Regions from separate parts of the Variovorax sp. PBS-H4 genome, predicted to be linked through region 1. Evidence: predicted binding sites of a transcription regulator. Region 1 holds the regulator's gene; each other region holds the start of a gene.
The links. The regulator LexA, encoded in region 1, represses DNA repair genes until DNA is damaged. The targets are predictions, from matches to a motif close to ACTGTATNNNNATACAGT.
Positions count from the first base shown of each region.

Region 1 (6,803 bases):
GCCGAGTGTCGCCGTGACCCGCCCGCGGCCCGAGGCGGAGGCGCCTGCCGCGCTGCGCGGACCGCAGCGTGCGTCTCCACGCGATGCGGGGGTGGGCGCCTCGTCTGGTTCCGACGGCGCGGCACCCGTGCGGCGCAGCGGCGTTGCTGCCGCTGCGGCCGTGGGCATCCCGGACAGTCAGACGCAGCCGCCGCGCCGAAGCGTCGCGCCACCGCCACGCAGGCCTGCCGCAGCGCAAGCCCGGCCGCCCGCAACGCCGCGTGCCGCAGCTGTGCCGGCCGCATCGGCTGCGCCAGCTGCGCCAGCTGCACCGGCCACTGCACGCGCCGCTGCGCCGATCGGACCGCGCTTGCAACTCGAGCCGGTGGAGCCAGTCCCGACCGCGGCCCCAGGTCTCAAGACCACCACACAACTGACGCTGCCCGCGGCCGAGGACGCTGCGCGCCGCAGCGCCGCCGCTGCGGAATGGCGTGCACTCAATGCCCAGCCCGAGGCGGCGCAGCGCGAGGCCCAGCGCATGCAGACGCTGGAAGCCACGCTGACCGCGCTGCGCGAGCAGACAGCGCAAAACCAACGCGCCCTGCTGGAACTGCGCACCGAGCTGGCACAGGCGCGGGAGGACCGCTATCGCAATCCGCTCGTCTATGCCTTGATCGGCCTGCTGCTGCTTGCGCTGATTGCCATCCTGCTGTTGTGGCGCCAGATCGCCCGCCGCGCCGAGCCGGCATGGTGGCGTGAGCCAGCGTCCAAGGCCGACGCGGGACCCACACAACCCAGCGCGTTGGGTGCATTGCTCGACGATGATGAAGACGGCGAGCGCTCCGGCCGCCGCCGCAGCGCGAACGCCACCAGTTTCGGGGCGGCCACGTTCGCGGACCTGGACCCTGACGACAGTGGCTTCGGCGATTCGCAGCCGCATCCGCGTGCGGTGGACAGCATGCCGTCGAGGCCGGTCAATACCGAAGAACTCTTCGATGTCCAGCAGCAGTCCGACTTCTTCCTCTCGCTGGGCCAGCACGACCAGGCCATCGCGGTCCTGCGTGAGCACATTGCCACCAATCCCGGTACCAGCGCCCTGGCGTACCTGGACTTGCTGCGCATCTACCATTCGCTGGACCGCAAGGATGACTATGCGCGCCTGGCGGAAGAGTTCGAACGCGCCTTCAATGCCGATGTCCCGGCTTTCGAGCAATTCAACGAGACAGGCAAGGGGCTCGAGCACTATCGCAGTGCGCTGGCGCGCATCGAATCCCAGTGGCCAGCCCCGGGCACCTTGGCACTGATCGAGGAATTGATCTTCCGCAAACCCGGCGCGAACGAGGACGAGGCCTTCGACCTCGCGGCGTACCAGGAACTGCTGCTGCTCTATTCGGTCGCCAAGGAGGTCATCGAACCGGGCAATGCGTCACCCGTGCCCGTGACGCAGCCTGCCTTCGTCGACACCTTCGGCCATGAGCAACTCGCCACCACGCCCGCGCCGCTCGAAGCGAGGGCCCAGCCCGAGATGGTCGAGAACGGGCCGGTCCTGCCGGACTCGATCTACGGCGCGATCGACGACACGCTGGAACACGAGACCGTGTTGGCGTCCGTTGGCGGCGTCCCCGCACCCGATGCACCAGAGCGCGAGCCGCGGCACACCGCCCAGCCCGATGCCAGCCTGGATCTGGCCGAGTTCGACAAGACGGCCTTCGAGACCATGCGGGCTCCGTTGCAGGAACCGCCGCCGCCACCCGCGCCATCCACCGACCCGCATGTGATCGATTTCGAACTCTTCGATCCGGACACCGAAGCCGAGATCGCGCCCAAACCCCTCAAGCGCTGAAGGCCGCGGTGCGGTTCTGGGCCCGGTCGATGCCCAGGCTCAGCAACAGCGCACACACCAGCATTGCGAAACCTGTCCAGCTCATCCAGGCAAAAGCGTCGCGTGCCAGCAGCCAGCCGCCTGCTGCTGCGCCCACGGCCTGACCCACGTAGATCCCGGAACTGTTGAGGGCCACCGACCCGGGCGCGAGCACGGGCGCCATCGACACCAGCCTCGCTTGCTGCGCTGAATTGGCCGCGAAGCAGCCCAGGCCCCAGGGAACCAGGATGATGGCCAGCCCGCCAAGCGTGACGCCGAGCGGCCACAGGAGCAGGCTCAGCGCAATCAGCGCGGTGGTGACGAGCACCATTCGCGGAGCACCCACGCGATCGATGGCCTGGCTCACGAGCATGTTGCCCAGCAGGCCGCAGACGCCGAACCAGCCCCACACGAGACCCAGCGTCGTGGCGTCGGCGCCGACGGTCTCGCGCAGCACGGGCGCGAAGTAGCTCATCAGCACGAACTGGCCCGACCCCTGCAGCGCGGTGACGGCCACCACGCCCATCAGCAGCGGGCTCTTGAGCACCTGTGCCCAGGCGGCGCGCGTCAATGCTTGCGGGCGGATACCGCTCGGCAGCTGGTGCCAGATCCAGACCGCGCTCAACAGCGACAGCACCGCGATCGCGGCGAAGGCGGTGCGCCAGCCGAAATGCCCGCCGATCAAGGCGCCCAGCGGCAGGCCGAGGACCGAGGCCATGGACCAACCGAGAAAGACGAAGGTCACGGCGCGGCCCCGCTGCTCCAGCGGCACCAGCAGGCCGACGCAGGCCGCTGCCTGAGGCGTGAAGATCGCAGGCGAGATGACGGTCAGCATGCGCACAGCCAGCAACCCGCCAAAGCTCGGCATCAGCGTCGCGAGGAGATGGCCGGCTGCGTACCACAGCATGCTGCAGGCGAGCAGCAGCCGCCGGTCCCAGCCTGCGACCGCGGCGGCCAGCAACGGCGCGCCAAAGCACACCACTGCTGCCCCTGCGGTGATCAATTGGCCCGCCGTGGCCGCGCTGACCTGCAAGGAATTGCTGAGCTCGTTGAGTGTGCCCGGCACCACCATGACCCCGGTGCCGATTACAAAGTTGCCTGCCAGCAAGGCCCAGAGGGACGCTGGCAGAGCCGCGCGCTTCAACGTCGCACCTGCAGCGCGCCTGGATTGACGATGTTGGTCGGGTTGCCCTTGATGAAGCTGACGACGTTATCGAAAGCCTGGCCGAAATACATCTCGTAGCTGTCCTGCTCGACATAGCCGATGTGCGGCGTGCAGATGCAGTTCTCCAGACGCAACAGAGCGTGGCCCTGCAGCGGCGGCTCGCTCTCGAAGACGTCGATCGCCGCGAGCCCCGGCCGCCCCCGGTTCAGCGCGGCGAGCAAGGCATCCTGTTCCATCAACTCTGCGCGCGAGGTGTTGACGAAAAGCGCCGTGGGTTTCATGCGCGAGAGGTCCTCGAGCGTGACCAGGCCCCGGGTTTCCTCGGTCAGCCGCAGATGGATCGACAGGACGTCGGCCGTGTCAAAGAAGGCTTCGCGGTTCGGCGCCACCTGAAAGCCGTCCGAGCGGGCGCGGGCACAGCTCTCATCGCGGCCCCAGATCACCACCTGCATGCCGAAAGCCTGGCCGTAGCGCGCCACCAACTGGCCGATGCGGCCATAGCCCCAGATGCATAGCGTCTTGCCCTTGAGTACCGAGCCAAGGCCGAAGTTCGGCGGCATGGATGCGGACTTGAGCCCCGATTGCTGCCATGCGCCATGCTTGAGGTTGCTGATGTACTGCGGCAAGCGGCGCATCGCCGCCATGATCAGCGCCCAGGTGAGCTCGGCCGGTGCCAGCGGGGAGCCCGAGCCCTCGGCGACGGCTACGCCATGCTCGGTGCAGGCATTGACGTCGATATGCTGACCGGCCCGCCCCGTTTGCGAGATCAGCTTGAGCTTTGGGAGCTTTTCGATCAGTTGGCGCGAGATCTGGGTGCGTTCGCGGATCAGCACGATCACGTCGGCATCCTTGAGCCTCACCGAGAGCTGTCCGATGCCCTTGACCGTGTTGGTGTAGACCTTGGCCGCATACGCGTCGAGCTTGGCGGCGCAGCGCAGTTTGCGCACTGCGTCCTGATAGTCGTCGAGGATCACGATGTTCATGGCGTGCCATTGTGCCTCGCACCACCCGGCGGCTTGCGCGCCATGCGTCAGAAGCGTAGGGCGCTCCTGGGACATGCCACGCGTCAGGGGGCTCCGCGCGCCCGGACGCAGGGCGCGGTCTTCAATGCATTTGGCCGCGCGAGGGCGCGGCGCCTGCCGCTTCCAGGGCAGCGAGCCGGTCGAGCTCGGCGCAGACATCCGCCATGCGACCTGATATCACGACTCGGCCGGTGCTCGGCCTATCGTGTTGTACATCGACCGTGCGGACCACCCGCAACGGCCGGGCCGGCGCCGACAGGCGGGACGGCTGCGCGGCGGGACGCACGGCGCAACCAGGGCGGATGCCGACATAGCGCAGGGCGGAGGCGTTCCGACGGCGCGTTGATATCAAACGGCTTGCCAGCGATTGAAGGGGCATGAACAGGTCGACGAAGCTAAGCAGAGCGATTCCCATGTGAACTCCATGAAGGTCAGAGATTGAACATAGGCAGGATTGCTTTCGTCGGCCGCGACAGGGTGATGGCCCTCGGCCATACGCCCGCCACCTGTCGCAGCCGCTTGGGGCGGCATGAGAGAGAGGTCGCTCATGCCGTCTTGTGCGGCTACATCAGCATCGTGTTGCGGATCAGGCCAACGGCGAGGCCTTCGATTTCGAAGGGCTCGCCCGGCTGCACGATGATGGTCGGGTAATCGGGGTTCTCGGCGTGCAGCTCGATGACCTGCTTGTTGCGCTTGAGGCGCTTGACTGTGACTTCGTCACCCAGCCGGGCCACGACGATCTGGCCGTTGCGGGCCTCCTTGGTGGCCTGCACCGCGAGAAGGTCGCCGTCCATGATGCCTGCGTCGCGCATGGACATTCCGCGTACCTTGAGCAGGTAGTCGGGCTGCCTCTGGAAGAGGGTGTTCTCCACGTAGTAGGTCTGGTCCACGTGCTCCTGCGCAAGGATGGGCGAGCCCGCAGCGACACGTCCGATCAAAGGCAGCGCGAGTTGGGCCATGCCCGGCAACGAGAGCGAGAACTGGTTGTTGCGCGATTCGTTGAGCGAGCGCAGAGCGTCGCCCTTGAGCCGAATGCCTCGCGAGGTGCCGCTCACGAGCTCGATGACGCCCTTGCGCGCCAGCGCCTGCAGATGCTCTTCGGCCGCATTGGCGGACTTGAAACCCAGCTCTGCGGCGATCTCGGCACGGGTGGGCGGCGCGCCGGTGCGTGCGATGGCGCTCTGGATGAGGTCCAGTATTTGTTGCTGACGAGCGGTAAGCTTCACTGCGAACTGCATTGGCGACTCCTTGCGGCACTGGCTGAATATCCAGTAGCTGTATTTTTAACCAGTTTCCGGAGCTTTGGCAAGTCATGGCCGACAACATCAGCGAAGGCAAGCGTCGTGTGGTCGTTCTGGGGACGGGCGGCACCATTGCTGGCCGGGCGGCGACGGCGGCCGACAATGTCGGCTATATCGCGGGCCAGGTGGGCGTAACCGAACTGCTGGAAGGCGTGGCAGCCCCGACGGGCATCGCGCTGCAGGCCGAGCAGGTGGCCCAGGTCGACAGCAAGGACATGAGCTTCGCCATCTGGCGCCGCCTGGCCGAGCGCTGTGCGCATTGGCTTGCACATGCCGACGTGGCGGGCCTGGTTGTCACTCACGGGACCGATACCTTGGAGGAAACCGCCTTCTTCCTTCAGTCCGTGCTGGCTCCGGTCAAGCCCATCGTCCTGACCAGCGCCATGCGGCCGGCGACGGCGCTGACGCCGGACGGTCCGCAGAACGTTCGCGATGCCCTTGCGGTTGCCTCGAGCCCGCATGCTCAGGGGGTAGTAGTTGTGTGCGCGGGCGCGGTGCACAGCGCCTTCGATGTGCAGAAGGTCCACACCTATCGCCTCGACGCGTTCGATTCGGGCGATGCGGGCCCTGTGGCCTATGTGGAAGAGGGCGCCTTGCGCGAGCTCAGGAGATGGCCAGTCTCGCCGCCCGAGCCGGCACGCCTGTGCTTCGAGCTGATGCGGCACGCCGTCCAATGGCCGCGCGTGGAGATCTTGATGAGCCACGCAGAGGCGCGTGGCAGCATCATCGATGCACTGATGGCGCAGCAAGCGGGCACTGCAGAGCCGGTGCAGGGCCTGGTGCTCGCAGCCACTGGCAACGGCACTTTGCACGAAGCCCTGGAAGCGGCTGCGCTTCGGGCGCAAGCGGCGGGCATCGCGGTCCTGCGCGCCACGCGTTGCGTCCAGGGCCGCATTCTTCCCACGCCGAGTGCGGCGTTGCGCGACGCAGGCGCGCTGACGCCGGTGAAGGCACGCATCGCACTGATGCTGGAACTGATGTCCATCCAGGCCGGCGGCGCCTGAGCGCATGCTCGAAGCACTGCGCTCGCACGCCTGGGCATATCCCGCGCTGGAGGCGGTGCACATCGTCGGCATCGCGCTACTGCTCGGCAATCTGGCAGCGCTGGAGATGCGGGTGTTCGGGCGTGCTGCCGTCCTGCCGGTGGCCGCCATGGCCAGGTTGTCGCTCTCGATCGCCTTCAGCGGCTTCGCGCTCGCGGCGGCCAGCGGTTCGTTGATGTTCGCCACCCAGCCGGCGGAACTGCTTTCCAACCAGGCCTTCCTGGTCAAGATGGGCCTGCTGGTAGCGGCCGGTTTCAATGCGGGATGGTTCCATCTGCGTGGCTCGCTGCGCAAACTCGATGCGATGGCGCGGGTACAGATGTTGTTATCTACTGCGATCTGGCTGGCCGTGGTGTTCTGCGGCCGTTGGATCGCCTACTGAAGAGGAGCTTTCCTGTGAAACGTCGCGATCTCGTCTTCGCCACCGCTTCC
Region 1 is NZ_LR594675.1:3,774,228-3,781,030, reverse strand. It holds gene E5CHR_RS17905 (type IV pilus assembly protein FimV) at 1-1,822, shown strand, start outside; gene E5CHR_RS17900 (MFS transporter) at 1,812-2,984, opposite strand; gene E5CHR_RS17895 (D-2-hydroxyacid dehydrogenase family protein) at 2,981-3,988, opposite strand; gene E5CHR_RS17890 (hypothetical protein) at 4,110-4,442, opposite strand; gene lexA (transcriptional repressor LexA) at 4,591-5,265, opposite strand; gene E5CHR_RS17880 (asparaginase) at 5,340-6,332, shown strand; gene E5CHR_RS17875 (hypothetical protein) at 6,337-6,753, shown strand; gene E5CHR_RS17870 (DUF6152 family protein) at 6,768-6,803, shown strand, end outside.

Region 2 (6,803 bases), 940 kb from region 1:
GGCGGGGCGGCGCCCAGGTCATCCCCTTCGACACGGCGGTCGAGCCAGTCGATACCCCGGAGGGCATGTGGATGCAGGCAGACCCCGATGAACAACCGGAACGCAGCGCGATGCGAGGCGAGACGCGCAAGCTGATCGAGGCGGGCATCGACGCGCTGCCCGAGGTGTTTCGTACCGTCTTCGTGCTGCGCGCGGTCGAGGACCTGAGCATCGAGGAAGTGGCCGCGGCACTCGGCATTCCCGAGGCCACGGTTCGCTCCCGCTTCTTCCGCGCGCGGGGCCTGCTGCGCGAAGCCCTGTCGCGCGAAATCGATGTCGCCATCGGCGACGCCTTCTCTTTTGCCGGCGCACGCTGCGACGAGATCGTCGCGCGCGTGATGGCCGTCATCACCGGACCGCCGCCGGGTCCGCCCGCCTGATTTCTTCCACCCGTCCTGCCTCACTTTGGAAAAGGAGACCGCCATGTCCTTCCTTCGGATGCCCACGCCCGTCGCCGCGCGACGCTACTTCCTCGGCCGCTCCGGCCTGCTGCTGTCGGGTGCTGCCGTCGCGCTGCTGGCAGGCAACGATGCGCTCGCGGCCCAGGCCGGCGGCGATGCAGCGAGCGATGCGCAGATCCTCAACACCGCGCTCGGGTCGGAGCTCGAGGCCATCGCGGCCTATCAGGTCGGGGCCGAGAGCAAATTACTCGACAAGCCGGTGCTCGATCTGGCCCTGACCTTCCAGGGCCACCACCGGGCCCATGCCGCGTTGCTCGCGGCGACCGTGGAGAAGCTCGGCGGAAAGGCCGTGAGCGCCAAGGCGAAATACGACTTTCCGACCTCGCAGCTGAAGTCGCAGGCCGACGTGCTGCGCTTCGCCGCCAAGCTGGAGCAAGGCGCCGTCAGCGCCTACCTGGGTGCAGTGCCGATGTTCGACGACCGTGCGCTGGCCAAGGCGGCGGCGAGCATCCTCGGCGACGAGGCCATGCACTGGGCGGTGCTGCGCAACGCGCTCGGCGAGGCACCGGTGCCCGGGGCTTTCATGGCCTGAGCGATCCGGCGCGTCCGTTTCTCAGACGTCGACTTCGACGTCGTCGGCGCGCAGCTCCATGAGCTCGCGCCGCGCGGCGGCCTCGCCCTTGCCCATGAGCTTGGTGATCTCGCCCTGCGTGCCAAGAAGGTCGAAGCGGCCCAGGCGGACCTGGAGCAGGCGGCGCGTGTCCGGATTGAGGGTGGTCTCCCACAGCTGTTCGGCGCTCATCTCGCCCAGGCCCTTGAAGCGGCTGATGCTCCAGGCGTTCTCGCGCACGCCGTCCTTGCGCAGCTTGTCCAGGATCGCGGTGAGCTCGCCCTCGTCGAGCGCATAGACCTTCGACGCAGGCTTCTTGCCGCGCGCCGGCGCGTCGACCCGGAACAACGGCGGCTTGGCCACGTACACATGGCCGGTGTCGATGAGCTTCGGGAAATGCCGGAAGAAGAGCGTGAGCAGCAGCACCTGGATGTGCGAGCCGTCGACGTCGGCGTCCGACAGGATGCAGATCTTGCCGTAGCGCAGGCCGGAGAGGTCCGGCGTGTCGTCCGGCCCATGCGGGTCGACGCCGATGGCGACCGAGATATCGTGGATCTCGGTGTTGGCGAACAGGCGGTCGCGCTCCACCTCCCAGGTGTTGAGCACCTTGCCGCGCAGGGGCAGGATCGCCTGGCTTTCCTTGTCGCGGCCCATCTTGGCGCTGCCGCCGGCCGAATCGCCTTCGACCAGGAAGACTTCGTTGTGGGCAATGTCCTTGCTCTCGCAATCGGTCAGCTTGCCCGGCAGCACTGCGACGCCCGAGCCCTTGCGCTTCTCGACCTTCTGGCCGGCGCGCTGGCGGGTCTGCGCGGCCTTGATCGCCAGCTCGGCAAGCTTCCTGCCGTAGTCGACGTGCTGGTTGAGCCAGAGCTCCAATGCCGGGCGCACGAAACTGGAGACCAGCCGCACTGCGTCGCGCGAGTTGAGCCGCTCCTTGATCTGGCCCTGGAACTGCGGGTCGAGCACCTTGGCCGAGAGCACGTACGAGGCGCGCGCGAACACGTCCTCCGGCAGCAGCTTCACGCCCTTCGGCAGGAGCGAATGCAGGTCGACGAAGCTCTTGACCGCGTTGAACAGGCCGTCGCGCAGGCCGCTCTCGTGGGTGCCGCCGGCGCTGGTGGGGATCAGGTTGACGTAGCTCTCGCGCACCGGCTGGCCGTCTTCGGTGAAGGCCACGCACCACTCGGCGCCTTCTCCTTCGGCAAAGTTGTCGGCGTTCTTGTCGGCATGGCCGGCGCCTTCGAACAACGGGATCACCGGGTCGCCGTTGAGCGTCTGCATGAGGTAGTCGCGCAGGCCGCCCTTATAGAGCCACTGCTGGGTCTCCTTGGTCTTCTCGTTGACCAGCGTGACGGTCACGCCGGGCATCAGCACCGCCTTGCTGCGCAACAGGTGGGTCAACTCGTTGACCGGCAGCGTGCCGGACTCGAAGTACTTGGAGTCGGGCCAGGCGCGCACCGTGGTGCCCTGGCGACGCTCGCCGCTCTCGACGGGACGAACCTGCAGCGTCTCGACCACGTCGCCGCCTGCGAACACGATGCGCGCGGCCGAGCCTTCGCGAAAGGACTGGACCTCCAGCCGCTTCGACAGCGCGTTGGTCACTGAAACGCCGACCCCGTGCAAGCCGCCGGAGAAGCTGTAGGCGCCGCCCGCGCCCTTGTCGAACTTGCCGCCGGCGTGAAGCCGGGTGTACACCAGCTCGATCACCGGCGCCTTCTCCTCGGGATGCAGGCCGAACGGGATGCCGCGGCCATCGTCTTCGACGCTGACCGACGCATCGGAGTGCAGCGTGACCTTGATCTTCTTGCCGTAGCCGGCGAGCGCCTCGTCGGCGGCGTTGTCCAGGACCTCCTGGATGATGTGCAGCGGGTTGTCGGTGCGGGTGTACATGCCCGGACGCTGCTTGACGGGCTCGAGTCCCTTGAGGACACGGATGGAGCCTTCGGAATAGGCCGGAGGAGTCTTGGTAAGAGTCGCCATGGGGGCGGATTGTATGCGTGGGCTCCCGAAAACCTGGATGGACATACAGAGCGGCGTTGATGCGCAGACTGCATCAACGCACGATCAAAAAATCAACAATGCGAGTCGCTGCGGTTGCCGGTGGACTTCGGTCGTTTTCGATAAAGTCGCCGGATGCACGCTCAATCCCAGCCGCTCTCGCTCAAGCAGGTCCTCTTCTGCGGCGCGATGATTGTCACCCTGTCGATGGGGATCCGCCACGGCTTCGGCCTGTGGCTCCAGCCGATCACGCAGGAGCAGGGCTGGTCGCGCCAGAGCTTCTCGATGGCGCTCGCCATCCAGAACCTCGCCTGGGGAGTGATCGGCGTCTTCGCCGGCATGCTGGCCGACAAGCTGGGCGCCTTCCGCGTGTTGGTGGCGGGGGCCGTGCTCTACGCAGCCGGGCTCGCGGGCATGGCGCTGTCGCCCACGCCGCTCCTGTTCGCGCTGACGGCCGGCGTGCTGATCGGCGCAGCGCAGGCCGGCACCACCTACGCGGTGATCTACGGCGTGATCGGCCGGCAGATCCCGGTCGAACGGCGATCCTGGGCGATGGGCGTGGCGGCCGCAGCGGGTTCCTTCGGCCAGTTCCTGATGGTGCCGGTGGAGGGCCAGCTGATCGCAGGCTTCGGCTGGCATACGGCCCTGCTGGTGCTGGCACTCATGGTGCTGCTGATCGTGCCGCTCGCCTTCGGGCTGCGCGAGCCGCGTGTCGGACAAGCCGCCGTCGCCCACCGCGACCAGACCATCCTCCAGGCCGTGGGAGAGGCCTTCAAGTACCCCAGCTTCGTGTTGCTGATGGCGGGCTATTTCGTCTGCGGCTTCCAGCTGGCCTTCATCGGCGTGCACATGCCGAGCTACCTGCGCGACAAAGGACTCTCGCCCGAAGTGGCCAGCTACGCACTGGCGCTTGTCGGCCTGTTCAATGTGTTCGGCACCTATGTCGCCGGCTCGCTCGGGGCCCGGCTTGCCAAGCGCAAGCTGCTGGCCGCGATCTACTTCAGCCGTGCGGCGACCATCGCGGTCTTCCTGGCGGCGCCCATCACGCCCCTGTCGGTGTACGTCTTCGCGAGCGTGATGGGTTTCCTGTGGCTGTCGACCGTGCCCCTCACCAGCGGCATCGTGGCCCAGATCTTCGGCGTGGCGCATCTCTCGATGCTGGGCGGCTTCGTGTTCCTCAGCCACCAGGTCGGTTCGTTCCTCGGCGTCTGGCTCGGCGGCTATCTCTACGACAGCACCGGCAGCTACAACATCGTCTGGTATCTCGCGATCGCCCTCGGCGTGTTCGCGGCGCTGGTCAACCTGCCGGTCAAGGAAGGCGCGATCGTGCGCCAGCCGGCCCCTCAGCCGGCCTGAGCCCTCATGCGCCCGAACATCCGCCACCATCTCGTGCACGCCGGCTGGCTCACGGCTGCGGTGCTGGCGCTCGTGGCGGTGTTCGGCCTTTATACGCACCCGGCGTTCCTCGTGACGCTGGTCGACCAGGTCTGGGCCTGCTTCTGAGCCACGATCTCGCACCCTCCCCCTGGGTCGCGCGCTGGTCGCACCTGCTCGACCCGGGCGCCACCGTGCTCGACGTCGCCTGTGGCGCCGGCCGGCACATGGGCTGGTTCGCGCAACGCGGCCACGCCGTCACCGGCGTCGACCGTTCCCCGGAAGCGATCGCCTCCGCGGCGCGCTTTGGGCGGGCCTTGCAGGCCGACATCGAGCAGGGCCCGTGGCCGTTCGCGGGCCAGTTCTTCGGCGCGGTGGTCGTGACCAACTACCTCTGGCGCGCGAGGCTGCCCGACATCGTGGCGGCAGTGGCGTCCGGCGGCGTGCTGCTGTACGAGACCTTCGCCGCCGGCAACGAGAGCGTAGGCAAGCCCTCGCGGCCGGACTTTCTGCTGCAGCCGGGCGAGCTGCTCGTCGCCTGCGCCGGGCTGCGGGTGGTGGCCTACGAAGACGGATTTCTCGCCGACCCGGAACGCTTCGTGCAGCGGATCGCAGCCGTGCGGCCGCCGGAAGGCTCGGCTCGCAGCCCTTTGCGCTACCCCCTCTGACCGGCTGGCCGGGCCAGTCAGTAGAATGGCTGCCTTTCCGCAACCGACAAAGAGACCCCCTTGGAGCAACTGACAGGCAGCATCGTCGCGCTCGTCACGCCGATGCATGACGACGGCAGCGTTGACTATCCCGCATTGCGCCGGCTGATCGACTGGCACATCGACGAAGGCACCGATTGCCTGGGCGTGGTTGGCACCACCGGCGAATCGCCGACGGTGAACGTCGAGGAACACTGCGAGATCATCCGCGTGTCGGTCGAGCAAGCCCGCGGCCGCGTGCCCGTGATGGCCGGCTGCGGCGCCAATTCGACAAGCGAGGCCATCGAGCTCGCTCGCTTCGCCAAGGGCGTCGGCGCCGATTCGCAGCTGCAGGTGGTGCCCTACTACAACAAGCCGACGCAGGAAGGCCAGTACCAGCACTTCAAGGCCATTGCCGAGGCAGTCGGCGACCTTCCTGTGGTGCTCTACAACGTGCCCGGCCGGACGGTCGCCGATATGGCGCACGACACCGTGCTGCGCCTGGCGCAGGTGCCCGGCATCGTGGGCATCAAGGAAGCCACCGGCAACATCGAGCGCGCGCAGTGGCTGATCCGCGAGGTGCCGAAGCACTTCGCGGTGTACTCGGGCGACGACCCCACCGCTGTTGCGCTGATGCTGTGCGGTGGCAAGGGCAACATCAGCGTGACAGCCAACCTGGCGCCCCGCAAGATGCACGAGCTGTGCGTCGCGGCCATCGCCGGCGACGCGAAGCGCGCGATGCAGATCCAGTTCGAGCTGATGCCGCTGCACCGCCATCTGTTCGTCGAGCCGAACCCGATTCCGCTGAAGTGGGCGATGGCACGGCTCGGGCTATGCGGCGGGGCGCTGCGCCTGCCGCTGACGGAACTCGCCGAGTCGGCCCGTCCCGTCGTCGAATCCGCGCTGCGTGCCACAGGGCTCCTCAAGGACTGATCCCATCTTTACCTGCCGCACCTCGACACCGGCAACCTTTTTGCAGGGCCGGCGCTCTGACACAGCGGCGCTGCAGCCAGACGATTGCGCTAAACATTCCACAAGGAAGATGACGTTGAACACCCTTTCGCGATTCGCATTGCTGGCCCTGGTCGCCAGCCTCGCCGCCTGCTCGGTCCTCGAGAGCGACAAGATCGATTACAAGAGCGCCGGCAAGGCGCCTTCACTCGAAGTGCCGCCGGACCTCACGCAGCTGTCGCGCGAGAATCGCTACGCCGTGCCTGGCAACGCGGTCTCGGCCAACGCCTACCAGGCCGGCGCCGCCAACGCCCCCAGCATTCCTACGGCAGTCTCCAATCTCGGTGACGTACGCATGGAACGCTCGGGCACGCAGCGCTGGATCGTGGTCAACCGCCCTGCCGACCAGCTGTGGGAACCCATCAAGGACTTCTGGCAAGAGAGCGGCTTCCTGCTGACCACCGAGCAGCGCAACCTCGGCATCATGGAAACCGACTGGGCCGAGAACCGCGCCAAGCTGCCGCAGGACGTGATCCGCGGCACGCTGGGCAAGCTGGTCGACGCGATCTACTCCACCGGCGAGCTCGACCGTTTCCGCACCCGCATCGAACGCGGCGCCAACGGCACGACCGAGATCTTCGTCAGCCATCGCGGCATGCAGGAGGTCTACACCAACACGCGCCAGGACCAGACGGTCTGGCAGCCGCGCCCGAGCGACCCCGAACTCGAGACGGAATTCCTGCG
Region 2 is NZ_LR594675.1:2,830,400-2,837,202, reverse strand. It holds gene E5CHR_RS13365 (RNA polymerase sigma factor) at 1-419, shown strand, start outside; gene E5CHR_RS13360 (ferritin-like domain-containing protein) at 463-1,032, shown strand; gene E5CHR_RS13355 (DNA topoisomerase IV subunit B) at 1,054-3,030, opposite strand; gene E5CHR_RS13350 (MFS transporter) at 3,184-4,404, shown strand; gene E5CHR_RS13345 (hypothetical protein) at 4,411-4,551, shown strand; gene E5CHR_RS13340 (class I SAM-dependent methyltransferase) at 4,548-5,090, shown strand; gene dapA (4-hydroxy-tetrahydrodipicolinate synthase) at 5,151-6,041, shown strand; gene bamC (outer membrane protein assembly factor BamC) at 6,157-6,803, shown strand, end outside.
Region 2: the regulator LexA is predicted to act here: its motif matches at 3,063-3,080, upstream of E5CHR_RS13355 (DNA topoisomerase IV subunit B).

Region 3 (6,803 bases), 2.2 Mb from region 1:
GCCGGTGGTGGTGTCGATGCTCAACAGCTACTCGGGCTGGGCGGCCGCGGGCATCGGCTTCAGCCTGAACAACGCCATGCTGATCGTGGCGGGCTCGCTGGTGGGCAGCTCGGGGGCGATCCTGAGCTACATCATGTGCAAGGCGATGAACCGCTCGTTCTTCAACGTGATCCTGGGCGGCTTCGGCGGCGAGCCGGCAACGGCCACGGGCGCGGCCCAGGAGCAGCGCCCGGTCAAGAGCGGCAGCGCCGACGACGCGGCCTACATGCTCTCCAACGCCGAGACCGTGATCATCGTGCCCGGCTATGGGCTGGCGGTGGCGCGCGCGCAGCACGCGGTCAACGAGCTGGCGCAGAAGCTCACCGAGAAGGGCGTGACGGTGAAGTACGCGATCCACCCGGTGGCCGGGCGCATGCCGGGGCACATGAACGTGCTGCTGGCGGAGGCCGAGGTGCCCTACGACCAGGTGTTCGAGATGGAGGACATCAACGGCGAGTTCGCGCAGGCCGACGTGGCGATCATCCTGGGGGCCAACGACGTGGTGAACCCGGCCGCGCTCACCAAGGGCACGCCGATCTACGGCATGCCGATCCTGGAGGCCTACAAGGCCAAGACGGTGATCGTGAACAAGCGCAGCATGGCCGCGGGCTATGCCGGGCTGGACAACGAGCTGTTCTACATGGACAAGACCATGATGGTCTTCGGCGACGCCAAGAAGGTGGTCGAGGACATGGGCAAGGCGATCGAGTAAGAGCGGCGGCGCTCCGTGGCACGCCGCCCGAGCCGAGAAGGCCGGGCGGCGTTTCCGTAACCAGAATCCAGAATCCATTGAGGAGACATATCGATGACAGACCGTCCCTGGCTCAGCAGCTACCCGCAAGGCGTACCGGCCGACATCGACGCTTCGCGCTACCCATCGCTGGTCGCGCTCATGGAGGAGAGCTTCTCGAAATTCGGCAATCGCACGGCCTACAGCTTCATGGGCAAGGACATGGACTACGGCGAGGTCGACAAGCTGAGCCGCGCCTTCGCCAGTTACCTGCAGGGCCTGGGCCTGGCCAAGGGGGATCGCGTCGCAGTGATGATGCCCAACTGCCTGCAGTACCCCATCGCGGTTTGCGGCATCCTGCGCGCCGGGCTGATCCTGGTGAACGTGAACCCGCTCTACACGCCGCGCGAGCTGGAGCATCAGCTCAAGGATTCGGGTTCGAAGGCCATCGTGATCATGGAGAACTTCGGCAACACGCTGCAGCAATGCATGGGCGCCACGCCGGTCAAGCATGTGGTGCTGAGCGGCATGGGCGACCGGCTCGGGCTGCTCAAGGGCGCGCTGGTCAATTACGTGGTGCGCAACGTCAAGAAGATGGTGCCCGCGTACAGCCTGCCTGGCGCCGTGCGCTTCAACGACGCGCTCGACAAAGGCAAGGGCCGGCCGGTGCAGACCGCGGCCATCGGGCCCGATGACGTCGCGGTGCTGCAGTACACCGGCGGCACCACTGGCGTCTCGAAGGGCGCGGTGCTGCTGCACCGGAACGTGATCGCCAACGTGCTGCAGTCCGAGGCCTGGAACGACCCCGTCATGCAGAAGGTGCCGGCCGGTGAGCAGCCCACCAGCGTCTGCGCGCTGCCGCTCTATCACATCTTCGCCTTCACGGTGAACATGATGCTGTCCATGCGCACCGGCGGCAAGCTGATCCTGATTCCGAATCCGCGCGACATTCCAGCCGTGCTCAAAGAGCTGGCCAAGCACACCTTCCACAGCTTCCCGGCAGTCAACACGCTCTTCAACGGGCTGGCCAACCACCCGGACTTCAACACCGTCAACTGGAAGAACCTCAAGGTCTCCGTCGGCGGCGGCATGGCGGTGCAGGGCGCTGTCGCCAAGCTCTGGCTCGAGAAGACCGGCTGTCCGATCTGCGAAGGCTACGGCTTGTCGGAGACCTCGCCCTCGGCCACCTGCAACCCGACCACCAGCACCGCTTACACCGGCACCATCGGCGTGCCGCTGCCGAGCACCTACCTGAAGCTGCTGGACGACGAGGGCAGCGAAGTGCCGGCCGGGCAACCTGGCGAAATCGCGATCAAGGGCCCGCAGGTGATGGCGGGCTACTGGCAGCGCCCCGACGAGACGGCGAAAGTCATGACGGCCGATGGTTACTTCAAGTCCGGCGACGTGGGCGTGGTCGACGAGCACGGCTTCTTCAAGATCGTCGATCGCAAGAAGGACATGATCCTGGTCTCGGGCTTCAACGTGTACCCGAACGAAATCGAAGAGGTGGTGGCGCAGATTCCGGGCGTGCTCGAGTGCGCGGCAGTGGGCATTGCCGATGAGAAAACTGCCGAGGCAGTCAAGCTGGTCATCGTCAAGAAGAACCCGGAGCTCACCGAAGCGCAGGTGCGCGAGTTCTGCCGCGCCAACCTCACAGGCTACAAGCAGCCCAGGGTGATCGAATTCCGCACCGACTTGCCGAAGACACCGGTGGGCAAGATCCTGCGCCGCGAGCTGCGCGACAAGAAGTAGCGGGCAAATCTTTCCGTGGCGGCACCCGGCTTTTGGCTACTTGAGCCAGCCGCGCCTGCGGAAGTACCACATCGGCACCAGCGCGCTGGCTGCCATCAGCGCCAGCACGTAGGGATAACCTGCGCTGCCGAGGATTTGCAGCTCGGGAAACTGCATGTTCATGCCGTAGATGCTCGCGATCAGCGTCGGCGGCAGTAGCGCCACGCTGGCCACCGAGAAGATCTTGATGGTCTTGTTCTGGTTGATGTTGATGAAGCCGACTGTGGCGTCCATCAAAAAGTTGATCTTGTCGAACAGGAAGGCCGTGTGGTTGTCCAGCGATTCGATGTCGCGCAGGATCTGCCGCGCCTCCTCGAACTGATCGGCATTGAGCATGCGGCTGCGCATCATGAAGCTCACGGCGCGGCGCGTGTCCATCACGTTGCGGCGGATGCGGCCGTTCAGGTCTTCCTGGCGCGCGATCGCGGCCAGCACCTCGCCGGCCAGCTCGTCGCTCACGTTGCCTTCGAGCACCTTCTTGCCGGCGACTTCCAGCTCGTCGTAGATGTTCTCCAGCGAATCCGCCGAGTACTCCGCATCGGCGTCGAAGAGCTTGAGCAGCACCTCCTTGGCGTCCTCGATCAGTCCGGGCGCGCGGCGGGCGCGCATGCGCAGCAGGCGGAAGACCGGCACATCCTCGTCATGGATCGAGAACAGCACGCCGCGGCTGCGCAGCTCGGCGTTGTGCTGGTTGAGGATGAAGGCCACGCGCACCGAGCGCGGGTTTTCGTCGTCGTCGATCAGGAAGTCGCTGCGCACGTGCAGCTCGCCGTTGTCTTCTTCGTAGAAGCGCGCCGACTCCTCGATGTCCTCGTCCATCGCATCCTCGGGGATGGACAGGCCGTAGTACTGCTTGATCCAGCGCTTCTCTTCCAGCGTGGGCGATTCGAGGTCGACCCAGATGGGCTGGAACTTCGACAGTTCCTCGAGCGCTTCGATTTCTTCCTGGACGAGACGGCCGTTGGCGAGCGTGAAGATGTTGAGCATGGCTCACTCCCGGAGGGTGTTGTGACGTTGGCAAGGGGCATGGGGCGCTTTCAAGTCCCCGGCCAACGACACGTCACAGGGGAGTTGAAAGCTGCCGAGGCGGAACGGTGTCCATTCGAAGTCTCCGGTTGCAGCGAGGCGCGATTATGTCACCGGCCTCTTGCATTTTCCTGATGGGATCTGGATGGATATCCAGTAAAGTCGCGCTCGATGTCCAGCGTCGCGATCCCAATCCCCCTGCGCCAGGAGGAGCGCCTTGCCGCGGTGCTCGCCGAACTCAACGAGGCACAGCGCGCCGCCGTCGAGCACGGAGCCGGCCAAGCGGCACCCGACATGCGGCCGCTGCTCGTGATCGCCGGCGCCGGCTCGGGCAAGACCAGCACCCTGGCACACCGGGTGGCCCACCTGATCGCGCGTGGTGCCGATCCGCAGCGCATCCTGCTGCTGACCTTCTCGCGCCGCGCCGCGCAAGAGATGGAGCGGCGCGCCGGCCTGGTGCTGGCGAAAGTGCTCGGGTTGCGCTCGGAGGCGCCGCCAGCCCTGCCCTGGTCCGGCACCTTTCACGGCATCGGCGCCCGGCTGCTGCGCGAATATGCGGCCCAGATCGGGCTCGACGCCAGCTTCACGATCCACGACCGCGGCGACGCCGAGGACCTGATGGGTCTGGTGCGCAACGACATCGGCTTGGCGGCCATGGAGCGCCGCTTTCCGCGCAAGGGCACCTGCCTGGCGATCTACTCGCGCACCATCAACGGCGGCGCGCCGCTCGCCGAGGTGCTGGCCCAGGCCTTCCCGTGGTGCGCCGAATGGGAGTCCGAGCTCAAGCGCCTGTTCGGCGCCTATGTCGAGGCCAAGCAGGCGCAGCAGGTGCTCGACTACGACGACCTGCTCCTGTACTGGGCCGAGATGGTGGCCGAGCCCTCGCTCGCAGCGCAGGTTGGCGCGCGCTTCGACCATGTGCTCGTCGACGAATACCAGGACACCAACCTGCTGCAGTCCGCCATCCTGCGCGCCCTCAAACCAGATGGGCACGGCCTCACCGTGGTGGGCGACGACGCGCAGGCGATCTATTCCTTTCGCGGCGCCACGGTGCGCAACATCCTCGACTTCCCGGGGCAATTCACCCAGCCTGCACGGATCGTCACGCTCGAGCGCAACTACCGTTCGACCCAGCCGATCCTCGATGTCTCCAATGCCGTGATCGCTGCGGCCGCCGAACGCCATGCCAAGACGCTGTGGACCGACAAGCCCTCGATGGGCCGGCCCCAACTGGTGCTGGTCCCCGACGAGGCGCAGCAGGCCCGCTTCGTGGCGGAGCGCGTGCTGGCGCACCGCGAAGGCGGGTTGGCCCTGAAGTCGCAGGCCGTGTTGTTCCGCACCTCGAGCCACAGCGCGGCGCTGGAGCTCGAACTCGCCCGGCGGAACATCCCTTTCGTCAAGTACGGAGGTCTCAAGTTCCTGGAGGCGGCGCACGTGAAGGACTTGCTGGCGGTGCTGCGCTTTGCGCAGAACCCGCGCGGGCGCATGGCGGGCTTCCGGGTCACCCAGCTGATCCCGGGAATCGGGCCCGCCACCTCGGCGCGGCTGCTCGAGGCGATGTCACAGGCACAAGACCCGGCAGCCGTGGTGCAGGCTTTCCGGCCGCCTGCCGCCGCCCAGGAAGAGTGGGCGCGCTTCGCAGACATCTATGGGCAACTGCGTGCCCCCGAACTCGCCTGGCCGGCCGACATGGAGCTCGCGCTGCGCTGGTACCTGCCGCACCTGGAGCGGCTGCACGACGACGCCGGATTGCGCCGCGGCGACGTCGAGCAACTGGCCCGCCTGGCCTCCGGCTATGCCTCGCGCGAGCGCTTCCTGACCGAGCTCACGCTCGATCCGCCCGAGGCCACCAGCGACCGGCCCGGCCCCCCGCTGCTCGACGAGGATTACCTGATCCTCTCCACCATCCATTCGGCGAAGGGGCAGGAATGGCGTTCGGTGCACGTGCTCAACGTGGTCGATGGCTGCATTCCGGCCGATGTCGCGCAAGGTGCCCAGGAACTGGAGGAGGAGCGACGCCTGCTCTACGTCGCCATGACGCGTGCGCGCGACCACCTGCACCTGATCGTGCCGCAGCGCTTCTACGTGACCCAGCAGGCCGTGCGCGGGGACCGCCATCTTTATGCGGGGCGCACGCGCTTCATCTCGTCGGCCGAGGCCCGAAGTTTCGAGCAGATCACGTGGCCGCCCGCGCCCCCGAGCGCCCCCCCGGTCCCGCCGCCGGCCGCGGTCATCGACTTGCGCAAACGGCTGCGCGCGGCTTGGAGCTGAGCACGGCGTGCGGTCTTTAGCACTACACATTTGATAGCACGCGGGCCTTGACCACAAAGGCCCTCGGGGGATTGCGCCAGGAGGGATTGCAATTCGATGACAGCATGGGCATAGTGAACCGACCCCTTCCTCTTCTCTCTTCTCTCCCTCTCCCGCACTTCTTTTTTCGCCGGCCAGGCTTCACTTTCCATGAGGCAGGGCCATTTTCCCAACCGTCAATTCCAGGAGGTCATTCATGAATTTGACGATCAGCGGTCATCACCTCGACGTCACCCCCGCGCTTCGCAGCTACGTCACGAGCAAGCTGGACCGAATCACCCGTCACTTCGACCAGGTGGTCGATGTGAAGGTGATCCTCACGGTGGAAAAGCAGAAGGAAAAAGAAAGGCGCCAACGGGCCGAATGCAATATTCACGTCAAGGGCAGTGACATGTTCGCCGAGTCGAGCCACGCTGATCTGTACGCCGCCGTCGACGAGCTGGTCGACAAGCTCGACCGCCAGGTCGTGCGCCACAAAGAGTGCCTGAAAGACCACTTCCACGCTGCGCCGAAGCGCGTGATGTAGTGTCTCTTCGGGCAAACACTCTTGCGGGCCGCCTTCGGGCGGCTCTTTGCTTTTTGCGGGGCGGGTGCATAATCGCCCCCGCCCAGCCCCAACATGAACCGACTCGCGTCCATCCTGCCGCCCGCTCAAGTCCTTGTGAGCGTCGACGCCACAAGCAAGAAACGAGCTTTCGAAGAAGCGGGCTTGCTGTTTGAAAACCTTCACGGCCTGGGCCGCGCCCTGATCACCGACAGCCTGTTCGCCCGCGAGCGGCTGGGCTCCACCGGTCTGGGACATGGCGTGGCCATTCCCCACGGCCGCATCAAGGGCTTGAAGTCTCCGATGGCCGCGGTGTTCCAGTTGCAGAACCCGATTGGCTTCGATGCCCCGGACGAGCAGCCG
Region 3 is NZ_LR594675.1:5,974,118-5,980,920, reverse strand. It holds gene E5CHR_RS28470 (NAD(P)(+) transhydrogenase (Re/Si-specific) subunit beta) at 1-751, shown strand, start outside; gene E5CHR_RS28465 (long-chain-fatty-acid--CoA ligase) at 845-2,521, shown strand; gene corA (magnesium/cobalt transporter CorA) at 2,558-3,547, opposite strand; gene E5CHR_RS28455 (ATP-dependent helicase) at 3,758-5,857, shown strand; gene hpf (ribosome hibernation-promoting factor, HPF/YfiA family) at 6,093-6,422, shown strand; gene E5CHR_RS28445 (PTS sugar transporter subunit IIA) at 6,516-6,803, shown strand, end outside.
Region 3: the regulator LexA is predicted to act here: its motif matches at 3,727-3,744, upstream of E5CHR_RS28455 (ATP-dependent helicase).